Regions from separate parts of the Chryseobacterium sp. PvR013 genome, predicted to be linked through region 2. Evidence: riboswitches for the same ligand, from Rfam matches in the RefSeq annotation. Region 2 holds a riboswitch; each other region holds the start of a gene.
What was found. Region 2 has a riboswitch for S-adenosylmethionine ahead of JOE44_RS18250 (TonB-dependent receptor). Riboswitches for the same ligand answer to the same signal wherever they lie in the genome.
Positions count from the first base shown of each region.

Region 1 (3,936 bases), 650 kb from region 2:
ATTGGAAATTATCATTCTTAATGGGTGTTGTGAATAATGAAAATTCAAATCCTGTATTCTGAATGGTTCCGATATTCGCCGGATAATCACTGATTCCCAACGATGGTGCTACAGGCATATTAAACAAAAGGTCCTGACTTTTTCTTTTAAAATATTCGATATTTCCTTTAATCCTGTTATTCAGAATCGCGAATTCCAATCCTACATTTAAATTAAGGTTCGTTTCCCACTTTACATTATTGGTAGACGTTTTTTCCAGTGTTGTTCCCGGTTCTCCACCAAGGCTGATAAATCTGTACAACTCCTGATAAGCATAATAAAGCGGCTGCCCGTTAGGTCTAAGTAATTTATCATTTCCTTGTCCTCCGTAGCTGGCACGCAATGTCAATTGATTGAAGACATTCAGACTTTTGACAAATTCTTCGTTTGAAATTTTCCATGAACCTCCTACTGACCAGAATCTTCCCCACCTGTTATCTTTTGCAAATCTCGAAGAGCTGTCTGCCCTTCCTGAAGCAGATAAGAAATAGGTATTGTTGTAATCATACTCTACTTTTCCAAGGAAACTCAACAAACTCAATTTATTACTGTTTCCACTGAAACTTCCCAGTAAAGAAGCGGCGTCCGGCTCATAATAGTAAGGCAGTGAGAACTGACTTCTTGTTCCGGAGATTGTCTGATAATCATATTTATAGAATTCGTGCCCCGCTAATACATTGACATGGTGTTTTCCAAACTTTTTATCATACGTCAGAATATTACTGGTTGTATAAGAAAGCGTTCTGGTATTGGTTTTCGTCACCGATCCTCCAATCTCAGCGCCTTGCCCCAATAATGGATTTGAATAATAATGTCCGTTATAATTCACCAAATCCACAGAGAAACTCGTCTTGAATTTTAGCTCCGGCAAGAAAGTAAATTCCATGAATCCCTTCCCTGAAAAGTTGTCCTCTTTATTTTCGTTTTTATCTAATGGTAAGGTTGCTGCGGCATTTTGATTCTGAAGCGCATTTGTGGGTCTGTATTTTCCAAAATCATAAATCGGGTTTCCATCAGCATCCAAAATATAAGTTCCGTCAGCATTTCTTTCATAATAAGGATAGAATGAAGGAATAAATCTTGCCGCATTGATGATGTTACTGGCCTTGGAATCTGAAGAAGTAGGCGCCTGCTGAATACTGTTTGCATAGCTTAAGTTCACCCCAACATTCAGCCATTTTTTAACTTCAGAATTGATTTTCAATCGGGTATTATATCTTTTATATCCTGATTCAATTGCCATTCCCTTATCATCCAGATACCCCAGAGAGAAGAAATAATTACTTTTCTCACTTCCTCCGCTGATATCAAGATCCACCTGATTTCTTGAAGCCACTCTCTGCAAGATATCTCTCCAGTCATCATTCCAAAGTGGTGATGCACCAGGTAATAGCTTCCCATCTGTACCTACAGGCTTTGGATAAGCTGTCCCATATGGATTAATCCCCAGTGAAGAAACAAGGTTGTCTGTTGCCATCTGAGCGGCCTGCTGAGAAGAAACTTTCCCGGATTGATATCCATTTCTCAATGCTTCCCAGTACAGTTGAAAATACTGATCCGTATTTACCTGTTCATAGTCTTTTACGGCTCTTCCGGAGAATCCCTGACTGATATTAAAATTAACTTTTGCTTCCCCTTTTTTACCTGATTTTGTAGTAATGATGATGATCCCATTTGCTCCTCTTGAACCATACAAAGCACTTGCTGTAGCATCTTTCAGAACACTTATAGATTCGATATCGCTGGGACTGATTGAGTTTAGATTTCCATCAAAAGGAATTCCGTCCACTACATATAATGGATCACTGGAAGCACTTATTGAACCAATTCCTCTGATTCGGATCGTGGAAACAGCACCTGGCTGACCTGATGCGCTGGTAGTCTGAATCCCTGCAACCTGTCCTTCTAATGCTTTCGTAATATTCGTTACAGGTCTGTTATTGATTTTATCACTGGAAATTGTAGCTACGGAACCGGTATAGCTGTTTCTTTTCGCTTTTCCGTAAGCTACCACTACTACTTCATCAATCTCTTTTTCATGAAGGCTATCTTTTTTCGGCTTGGAATTCTGTGCATTTACACTGGTAATTCCCAGAAAAAAAACAGCAACCGGAGGTATCCAAGCTTTAGAATTAAATAAAGTTTTACTAATCATAATCAATTTTATTTATCATATATTAAAATTTAACCCTTTGCAGAAAAGTCAGCAAAGGGTTAAATTTTAATATACGATAAACCAAATGCTTATTTTTCCTTAAAAGGCTGAACGTAACACCTTGCCCAATGGGTAGGTTGTTAAGACTTCACGGGGTCAGTTCCCTCCATCTTTCTTTATAAGCCGATCGAAATATGTTTGCAAAGCTAAAAACTTTTAGTCTACAAAACAAGTAGACTTATTTATTTTTCATGATAAATTTTTAATAATTAACATAAAATTTTAATAAAACTCATTACAATAGGAGTTGTAGCCGTTATCATTTATTCAAACATGATAAATATCATTATTAATAATTCAATGGAACAAATATTTGAGGACACCTTAATTTTTGTACTATTAATTGAAAAAACTTTTTAATTTTATAGTATGAAAGTTTTGATTATAAATGGGCCTAATCTCAACCTTTTGGGCACCCGGGAACCGGAAATTTATGGAAATGTTTCCATGGAGAGTTATTTGGAAAATTTAAAATCCGAGTTTCAGTCTCATGAAATACAATATTATCAGTCTAATATTGAGGGTGAGCTTATCAACAGACTTCAGGAGGATGATTTTGATGCAGTGGTGATTAACCCGGGAGCATTTACCCATTATTCTTATGCTATCGCTGATTGTTTAAAGAATATCCGCAAGCCAAAAGTAGAAGTACATATCAGCAATATATACAAAAGAGAAGAATTCCGCCAGAAATCTGTAACGGCAGCGAATACAGATGCTGTTTTATCCGGCTTTGGAATGGATGGGTATAGATTGGCTTTATTGAGCCTGAAGTAATTTTCAGTCTATATTTTCCCACAGATAGCACAGATTCTCACAGATAATTATGTATAAAAAGAGAATAATTTATGAAGATAAAGGATAAGATTTACTGTAAAAGCATTGGCATATATTCCGGGCAATTAACGAAGAGAGAATCTTATATCGTTGAAGAAATAAATGATGAAAATATAAGAATCTGGAATGACGAAGGAAGACTGAGATGGTATTCTGATTTTTATTTTACTTTAAACAATGAACCTGAAATAATTTCTATTAACATAGATGATCCAATAGAAAATATTGAATCTGATGCCATAGAAGTAACTATTACCTTTTCCAACAAAGCAAAATACTGGATAACTTTCACTAATCCAAAGTATTTAGATAAGATATTGGACGAAGAATCTTACTTTTCTTCAAAACATTTTATGATCATAAAACATTTAACTGAAGAATCAATCAAATCAACAGTCTTAAAACTTGATGAACAGGATGAATTGATTGAAAACTGTCAAAAATATTAATAAAAAAGCCTCATCAATGATGAGGCTTTTCCTTATTTTATAGATAACTATTAATTAGATAGTTTGTTCCTGTAATTGAGGTCCTGAAGCAACTAATTTCTTACCTTCTTCAGTATCACAATACTGCTCAAAGTTTTTGATATATCTTGAAGCAAGATCTTTTGCTTTTTCTTCCCATTCTGAAGCACTTTCATATGTATCTCTAGGATCTAAAATACCTGTAGAAACGTTTGGCAATTCAGTAGGAATCTCAAGATTCATGATTGGAACCTGAGTTTTAGGAGCGTTATCGATAGATCCGTCAATGATTGCATCAATGATTGCTCTTGTATCTTTCAGAGAAATTCTCTTTCCTGTACCATTCCAACCTGTATTTACCAAATAAGCTTTAGCTCC
Region 1 is NZ_JAFIBT010000001.1:3,345,270-3,349,205, forward strand. It holds gene JOE44_RS15275 (TonB-dependent receptor) at 1-2,194, opposite strand, end outside; SAM riboswitch class I at 2,281-2,379, opposite strand; gene JOE44_RS15280 (type II 3-dehydroquinate dehydratase) at 2,624-3,031, shown strand; gene JOE44_RS15285 (hypothetical protein) at 3,103-3,540, shown strand; gene pckA (phosphoenolpyruvate carboxykinase (ATP)) at 3,595-3,936, opposite strand, start outside.
Region 1: another riboswitch for S-adenosylmethionine. It lies ahead of JOE44_RS15275 (TonB-dependent receptor); the one in region 2 lies ahead of JOE44_RS18250 (TonB-dependent receptor).

Region 2 (3,936 bases):
TGTTTCTCAGGATGCCAGTATGGAACTTATAGCTACACAGGGATCTAATTTTAAAGCCGCAACGTTTATCCTACAGGTTCCGAGAAATGTAGTTTCTGAAGCAATACCTAACTGGATTAAACAGGGAATCAATTATCACCCGGCAGATCAGACCAAAGTGGGACTTGCTTTATATGCGCCGGGTAAAAACTTTGTGCATGTCATCGGAAGTTTCAATAACTGGGCAGTGAATGATTCTTATTTAATGAAAAGAGATACTACAAACCCGGATCTTTATTGGATTGAACTCAACGGGATTACCCCTCAACAGCTTTATACTTTCCAATACAGAACCAATGATTTGAGAAAAGTAGCAGATCCTTATTCACCACAAATATTATCTTCTTATGATGATCCGTGGATTTCGGCTTCTACCTATCCAAACTTACCTGCATTTCCTGCCGGGCAGGGTTTTGAAGTGTCAACATTTAAAACAGGGCAGACGGCTTATAACTGGCAGACAACCAATTTCCAAAGACCTGCAAAAGAAGATCTGGTAGTGTATGAATTATTATTGAGAGACTTTACACAGGAAAAGAACTGGCAGTCATTGATTAATAAAATTTCTTATTTAAAAAATCTAAAAATCAATGCTATAGAATTGCTCCCGATCATGGAATTTGACGGAAATCTTTCCTGGGGATACAATACATCTTTCCATTATGCATTGGACAAAGCTTATGGAACTCCTGAAAAATTCAAAGAATTTGTAGACCTGTGCCATCAGAACGGAATTGCGGTTATTCTGGATGTTGCTTTTAACCATGCAACAGGACGCTCACCTTTGGTAAGACTTTGGAACGTAGATCCTGATGGAGATGGTTACGGAGATGTTGCAGCCAACAATCCTTATTTTAATCAGGTTCCGAAACATTCATACAATGTATTTAATGATTTTAACCATACAAGTCCTTCAACGCAATATTACGTTGAAAGATGTCTTCAGCAATGGCTGACTGAATATCACATAGACGGATTCCGTTGGGATTTAACAAAAGGATTTACCCAAAGCTGCTCTGAAAATGATGAAGCCTGCACGAATGCTTATCAACAGGACAGAGTAGATATCATGAAACATTATGCTGACAGACAGTGGACTATAGACCCGAATTCTTACATGATTTTTGAACATCTGGGAACTGATGCAGAGGAACAGCAATGGGCAAACTACAGGATCGCAGAAGGAAAAGGCGTTATGCTTTGGAATAAGCAGACAGAGCCTTACAATCAGAATACAATGGGGTATCAGGAAAACAGCAATTATGACCGTATGAATCACAGTCTTCATGGCTTTACCAATATGAGTGCTGTAGGATATGGAGAAAGCCATGATGAAGAAAGGCTGATGTTTAAAAACCTTGCCTATGGTGCAGTAAACGGCAGCTATAATGTGAAAGACCTGAATACTGCTCTTGAAAGAATGAAAACTTTCGGTGCTACGTTCTTTATCATTCCCGGTCCGAAAATGATCTGGCAGTTTGGAGAATTGGGATACGAATTTAGTATCAACAGATGTGCTAACGGAACTATCGACAGCGGATGCAGAACAGATGAGAAACCTGTTGCATTTACATTAGGATATGATACCAATGCAAACAGAAAAGCAGTTTATGATACATGGGCTAAAATAATCAATATCAGGAATACCCATCAGGTTTTTAAATCTAAAACTTACAGTATAGAATCCAATAACCTTACGAATGATCCTAATGGGCTGATCACAAGAATTTACGTGTATGATGCAGCAATTACAACGGGAATAAAAAATATAGTAGTATTGGCCAATTATGATACATCTGCAAAAAATGTTATTCCTTTCTTTCCTTACACAGGTCAATGGCAGAATCTAATGGATGATAGTATTTTGAATGTGGCTTCTACAACCACTCCGATCACTTTACAGCCTGGAGAATTCAGAATATTTGGAAACTATGCAGGTGCTTTGTCAACAATAGATATCAATGAAGGGAACAAATTGTCCCTTCAGATTGCAGACAATCCGATACAAAACGGAATCGCACGATTCATTTTCAATAAAGCCAAAAACGGAGAAATTTTAATTTTTGATATGACGGGTAAAAAGCTGGACTCTTTCAAGCTGAATAAAGAAAACGGTATTCATGAAACGAAAATCAGTTATCCACCGGGAACCTATCTGGTACAGTTGAAATCGGATACAGGAATTGCGATTCAAAAGATGATGATCAAATAAAACAAATTATCAAGCTGTTTAGACTTATAAAAAATGTTGAATATAGTAAAACCATTAAGAAGGATTTAAGAAATAAAGGTAGTTAAGATGAATCATTCTGAATTTTAAGCTTAAAACGAAGCTTATCTTAATACTCTTATCACCTTAATATCATCTTAATGTTTCAAAAATAAAACTTACCACAAGTTCTATAAAATAATGAAAGGCAGATTTGCAGTACAGCAGATCTGCTTTTTTGTATATTTAAAAAAATAGTCTACTTTTGCAGTAGATTTATCAAGAAAGGTGGAGGGATTTGGCCCGGTGAAACCTTAGCAACCTGCACGGTTCCAGAAGTGTAAAGGTGCTAATTCCAACCCGGAGGGGGAGATAAGTGAAGTCAATATTCTATATGAATTCCATTTCTTGAAGTCTTGTGTATCTGCGGAAAGATCCGTCAGATTCGTATTATTAATTGGCAAGAACAAAAATGAAAAAATTAAGCACAGCTGTATTATTGTTTGGGGCAATGTTAGTCGCTGCTCAGGAGAATGAGGAGAAAGGCAAAGAAATAGAAGATATCATCATTGTCGGAAACCGAAATGTCAAAAGAACAAAACTGGAAACACCAGTTCCTGTAGATGTTATTAATATTGACAAAATACAAAGAAGTTCTCCACAAATGACGGCTCAGGATCTCCTGAACTATGTGATTCCATCGTTTAATGCAGTGAGACAGTCTGCTTCTGATGGAACAGAGCATATTGATCCTGTAACCTTAAGAGGAATGGGACCAGATCAGATTCTGGTTTTACTTAACGGAAAAAGAAGACATTCCACCTCTTTAGTTAATTATCAGAATACGGTTGGAAATGGATCTGTAGGAACAGATTTAAGTACAATTCCGGTCATTGCGATTGATAGAATAGAAGTGTTAAGGGACGGAGCTGCAGCACAATACGGATCTGATGCCATTGCAGGAGTTATCAATATTATTCTTAAAAAAAATACGGGAGCCTCAGCAAGTCTTACGTATGGATTGACTGGGAGAAATGATGGGGATACTTATCAGGCAGGAGCCAATTATGGGACTTCATTAGGAAAAAAAGAGGGTTATATCAACCTTTCCCTACAATTAAGCCACAGAGGAAAAACAACACGAACTCAAAATCATGATCTGGATATTTTTGGAAATAATTTTGCCTATGCATTTGCTGATGATCCCGAAGCGGCAAGAGCAGCAGATGATGCAAAGATTAAAGAACGAGGACTAACCCGTGACGATTTTAATTTTCAGATTGGAGATGCCCAGATCAGACAGGGACAGTTGTTTTTCAATGCAGAATATCCTTTTAACGATCAATTTAAAATCTATTCTTTTGGAGGTTTCAGTATCAAAGAAGGAAAAGGTTTTGGTTTCAGAAGACTTCCAAGCGAAGCTTCTAATGTGGTTTCATCCATTTATCCGAACGGATTTCAGGCAAATCTCGGATCACAAGTATATGATGTCTCCTATGCTGTAGGAGCAAAATATAATGTCAATGACTGGTTTTTTGACCTTAGCAATACATTCGGAAGCAATACCTTCAATTACAATGTTAGCAATACCAATAATGCTTCCCTGGGAGCAAATTCACCAACGCGTTTTTATGCTGGAGCACACAGCTTCCTTCAAAATACGATTAATCTTGATGTTTCCAAAAAGA
Region 2 is NZ_JAFIBT010000001.1:3,992,088-3,996,023, forward strand. It holds gene JOE44_RS18245 (alpha-amylase family glycosyl hydrolase) at 1-2,251, shown strand, start outside; SAM riboswitch class I at 2,522-2,627, shown strand; gene JOE44_RS18250 (TonB-dependent receptor) at 2,721-3,936, shown strand, end outside.

Region 3 (3,936 bases), 790 kb from region 2:
TACCTGGGCTCCGGCTCCGGCTCCCATGATCACAATCGGATTTTCTCCGTAACTTTCTGTATAAATTTCAAAGATGGAATCTGAACCTTTCAGCTGTCCTAATGCTGAAGTGGCAGGAACAGAAATCAGTTTCACATCCAGTTCTCCTTTGTCTTTCTGCAGATCACCATGTAAATCACCTACATATCTCAGCACATGACCAGGCTCCTGATTTTCTTTAATTTTCTGGTATTCTTCATCCAATTCATTCAATCTTGAAAGGAATTCTGATTTTGAAACTTCAAGCAGGCTTTCAGGAACCAGATTTTGGATATTGATATCTCCAAATTCATTGATTAAGTCCAGTTCTCTTGCCAGAATTAATAATTTTCTTGCTACATCATTTCCTGATAAATCTTCTCTTGGATCCGGTTCTGTATACCCTTTTTCCAAAGCTTCGCTGATGATGGTTGAAAATTTATCGTCTCTCAAAGAAAAATTATTGAAAACATAGCTCAATGTTCCAGAGAATACGCCCTTGATTCTTGTGATATTTTCTCCTGAAAGGTGTAATAACTTGATGGTGTCAATTAACGGAAGACCGGCTCCTACATTAGTTTCATACAGATAACGTCTGTTATTTTTACTCAACGTATATCTTAGTTTTCTGTATTCCTCAATAGGAAGGGTATTGAAAATTTTATTGGAAGAAACCAAATCGAATCCGTTTTCTGCCAAAGCGTGATAGTTTTTCACAAAATCCTTACTTGCAGTGTTATCCACAACGATCAGGTTCTCCAGTTGATTTTCATTGGAGAAATTAATTAATTCTTCAACGTTAGAAGAATGTTGCGCGGCTAAAACCTCATCCCCCCAATTGGCATCAAATCCTTTTTTATTGAAGGCTATTTTCTTTGAGTTGGCTACAGCAACTACTTTAAGATCTATTTTTTTACGTTTCTTAATTTCTTCTGCAGATCCCAAAACCTGTTCTATCAAAGTCTTTCCTACGTTTCCGTGACCAATAATTGCCAGATGAACTGTTTTTGGTTTTTTGAAAATTTCAGATTCTATGATATTTCTTGTTTTCTCATCCTGTGAAGAAGTCACTACGATGTTGACTCTGTTTTCTCCAGCTACCTGATTCAGCAATAATGGGAAAACATTGTTTCTGGCCAGTTCAGCAAAGACTTTATTGAAATCTTCTGCCACAAAACCAATCACAGAAACATTATTGATACTATAGATCTGAGAAACTTTTCCAGATTTTCTTTCTGTTTCGAATTCATCAATAAGGCAAGCAACTGCTTTTTCTGCATCATTTTCGTGAACCAAAATAGAAATTCCGTTTTCTATAGCTTGTTGAGAAATTACTCCTACACTGATACGCGCTAAAGTAAGCGCCTTAAAAATACGTCCGTCAATCCCAATTTCTCCAAGGAAATCTTCTCCTTCAAATTTGACGATTGATCTGTTCTTCAAAAATTTTATTTCGTTAGCATTTTTCATTACTTCTGTAAAATGTTTTTTATGATATTATTTAATTGTTGATATTCCATTAGGAAGGCATCATGCCCGTGTATAGATTGGATCTCGTGATAAGAAACATCCTTATTTTTCTCTTTTAAGTTTTCAAAACACATTCGGATTTCAGAAGCCGGGAAGAATAAGTCTGTATCTACGGAGATCATGTGCATTCGTGCCTGTATCCTCTCCAGTGCTGTTTCATCAGCATTGATATTCATCAGGAGATGATTCATCAGCTTGTACGCTTGTAAACTAAACCTTTCGTTTAATGCATTACCATGATAAACCAACCAGTCTTCTGATTCCAGGCGTTGATTTTCCTTATTATATTGGTTTTGAAATCTGTCATTGAGTGATTGTGGAGTTCTGTAACACAACATGGCATGAATTCTTGCTTTCTGTAATGGTTCTTCTTTATCATTCAATAAGAATTTCTGAACCAGACATTGGGCATGCAGCCAATCGTGTGTTCTGTAATCACAGGCTATGGGAATAAATATTTCTGCGAGATCCGGCTGCTTGGCAAGCATTTCCCAGGCAATCCCTCCTCCCAGAGAACCTCCAATAATGGCATATATATTTTTGATATGTAAAGCTTCAAGACCTTTCAGAAATATCGCAGCGATATCTGAAGGCGTGAAGTCTTCATAATCTTCAATTAAAAAATTGTCATATCCGTTTCCGGGTATATTGAAACACAAAACAGTGTATTGATCAGTATCAACAATCTGATTTTCTCCTACCAATTGTTTCCACCAGCCTTTTTCTCCGGATACATTTGAATTTCCGGTAAGAGCATGGTTGATTAAAATGATCGGGGCTGTAAACAGATCTTTCCCAAAAAGCTGATAGCTTAATGAGATATTGTATTCCTTTTGAGAATAAGTTTGATACGAAAGATTAATATAGTTTAGTTCTATTTTCAATTCTATTAAATTTTAATACAATTGAAAATGCCACAGGAAATGGCTGAAAAGAACTTCAGTAAGTTATCTGTCCAAAATAATTTTGGTAGAACGTAGCACCTTCTTTGCTTGCACAAAGGGTTGCTAAGGTTTCATAGGGTCTAATCCCTCAACCTTTCTTGATAACATTTTCAATATTTGAATGAACGAATGGTGCAAAGGTAGTTCTTTTCTTTTAATTTCAAAAAAAAATTATTTTAATATTTTTAAAAGCCCTTAAACACAAGTATTTCAAGACTATATTAATAATTATTCAGATGAAAAAAATTGGAATTACTTCTCAAAAAAACTAACTTCGTATGGAAAAATGATGAGATATGACCGCTGAAAAAGAAAGATTACAAGATACCAAATGGAAAAACTGGGGACCTTATGTAAGCAACCGGCAGTGGGGAAATGTACGCGAAGATTATAGCCCAAACGGAAACGCCTGGAATTTTACCAATCATAATAATGCTGAAAGCTACACTTACCGCTGGGGAGAGGAAGGCATCGCCGGAATTTCTGATGTAAAGCAGCTGTTCTGTTTTGCTTTTTCGTTTTGGAATAAGAAAGATAAAATGGTAAAAGAACGATTCTTCGGATTGAGTAACCCTCAGGGGAATCATGGAGAAGACATCAAAGAAATCTTTTATTATCTGGACAATACGCCTACTCATAGCTATATGAAGATGGTATATAAATATCCTATCAATGCGTTTCCTTATGATGAGCTTGTTGCAGAAAACGGAAAACGTAGCAAGAAAGAACCGGAGTATGAGATTTTCGATACCGGAATTTTCGATAATGATGAATATTTTGATATTTTCATCGAATATTGTAAAGCGGATCACAATGATATTCTGGTCAGAGTAACAGTCTGCAACCGAAGTCAGCATGCTGCCCCTATTCTTGTGGCTCCTACTGCATGGTTTAGAAACAACTGGAAATGGGGATACAATACTTATAAAGGAGAGCTCAATACTTCTCACGACGGAAGTATCAATATTGGACACGACAGTATTTCAATCAAAAAACTGTATTCCCGAAATTCAAATGCACAAAGTGTATTTTGTGACAATGAAACCAATACTCCAAAGCTTTACGGAGCTCCCCCATCTGAAAACACCTATTTTAAGGATGGAATTAATGATTTTATTATTCATCAGGGAAACACTGTAAATCCTGAAAAAAGAGGGAGTAAAGCTGCTTTTCTTATTGATGAGATTATTGATGCCGGGGAATCAAAAGTTTTTGAGTTCAGGCTATGTCCTGATGAGGCAGATAAGCCTTTTGAAAACTTTGACTCTATTTTTGAAACCCGTAAAGCGGAAGCCGAAGAGTTTTATAAAGGAATTCAGAATGATACCGTTAACGAAGATGAAAGAAATGTTCAGCGACAGGCTTTTGCAGGGCTTCTCTGGAATAAGCAGTTCTATCATTACAATATCGGAAAATGGCTGAAAGGAGATCCTAATTTGGAAGC
Region 3 is NZ_JAFIBT010000001.1:3,200,891-3,204,826, forward strand. It holds gene JOE44_RS14540 (homoserine dehydrogenase) at 1-1,488, opposite strand, end outside; gene JOE44_RS14545 (alpha/beta fold hydrolase) at 1,488-2,432, opposite strand; SAM riboswitch class I at 2,493-2,600, opposite strand; gene JOE44_RS14550 (glucosidase) at 2,789-3,936, shown strand, end outside.
Region 3: another riboswitch for S-adenosylmethionine. It lies ahead of JOE44_RS14545 (alpha/beta fold hydrolase); the one in region 2 lies ahead of JOE44_RS18250 (TonB-dependent receptor).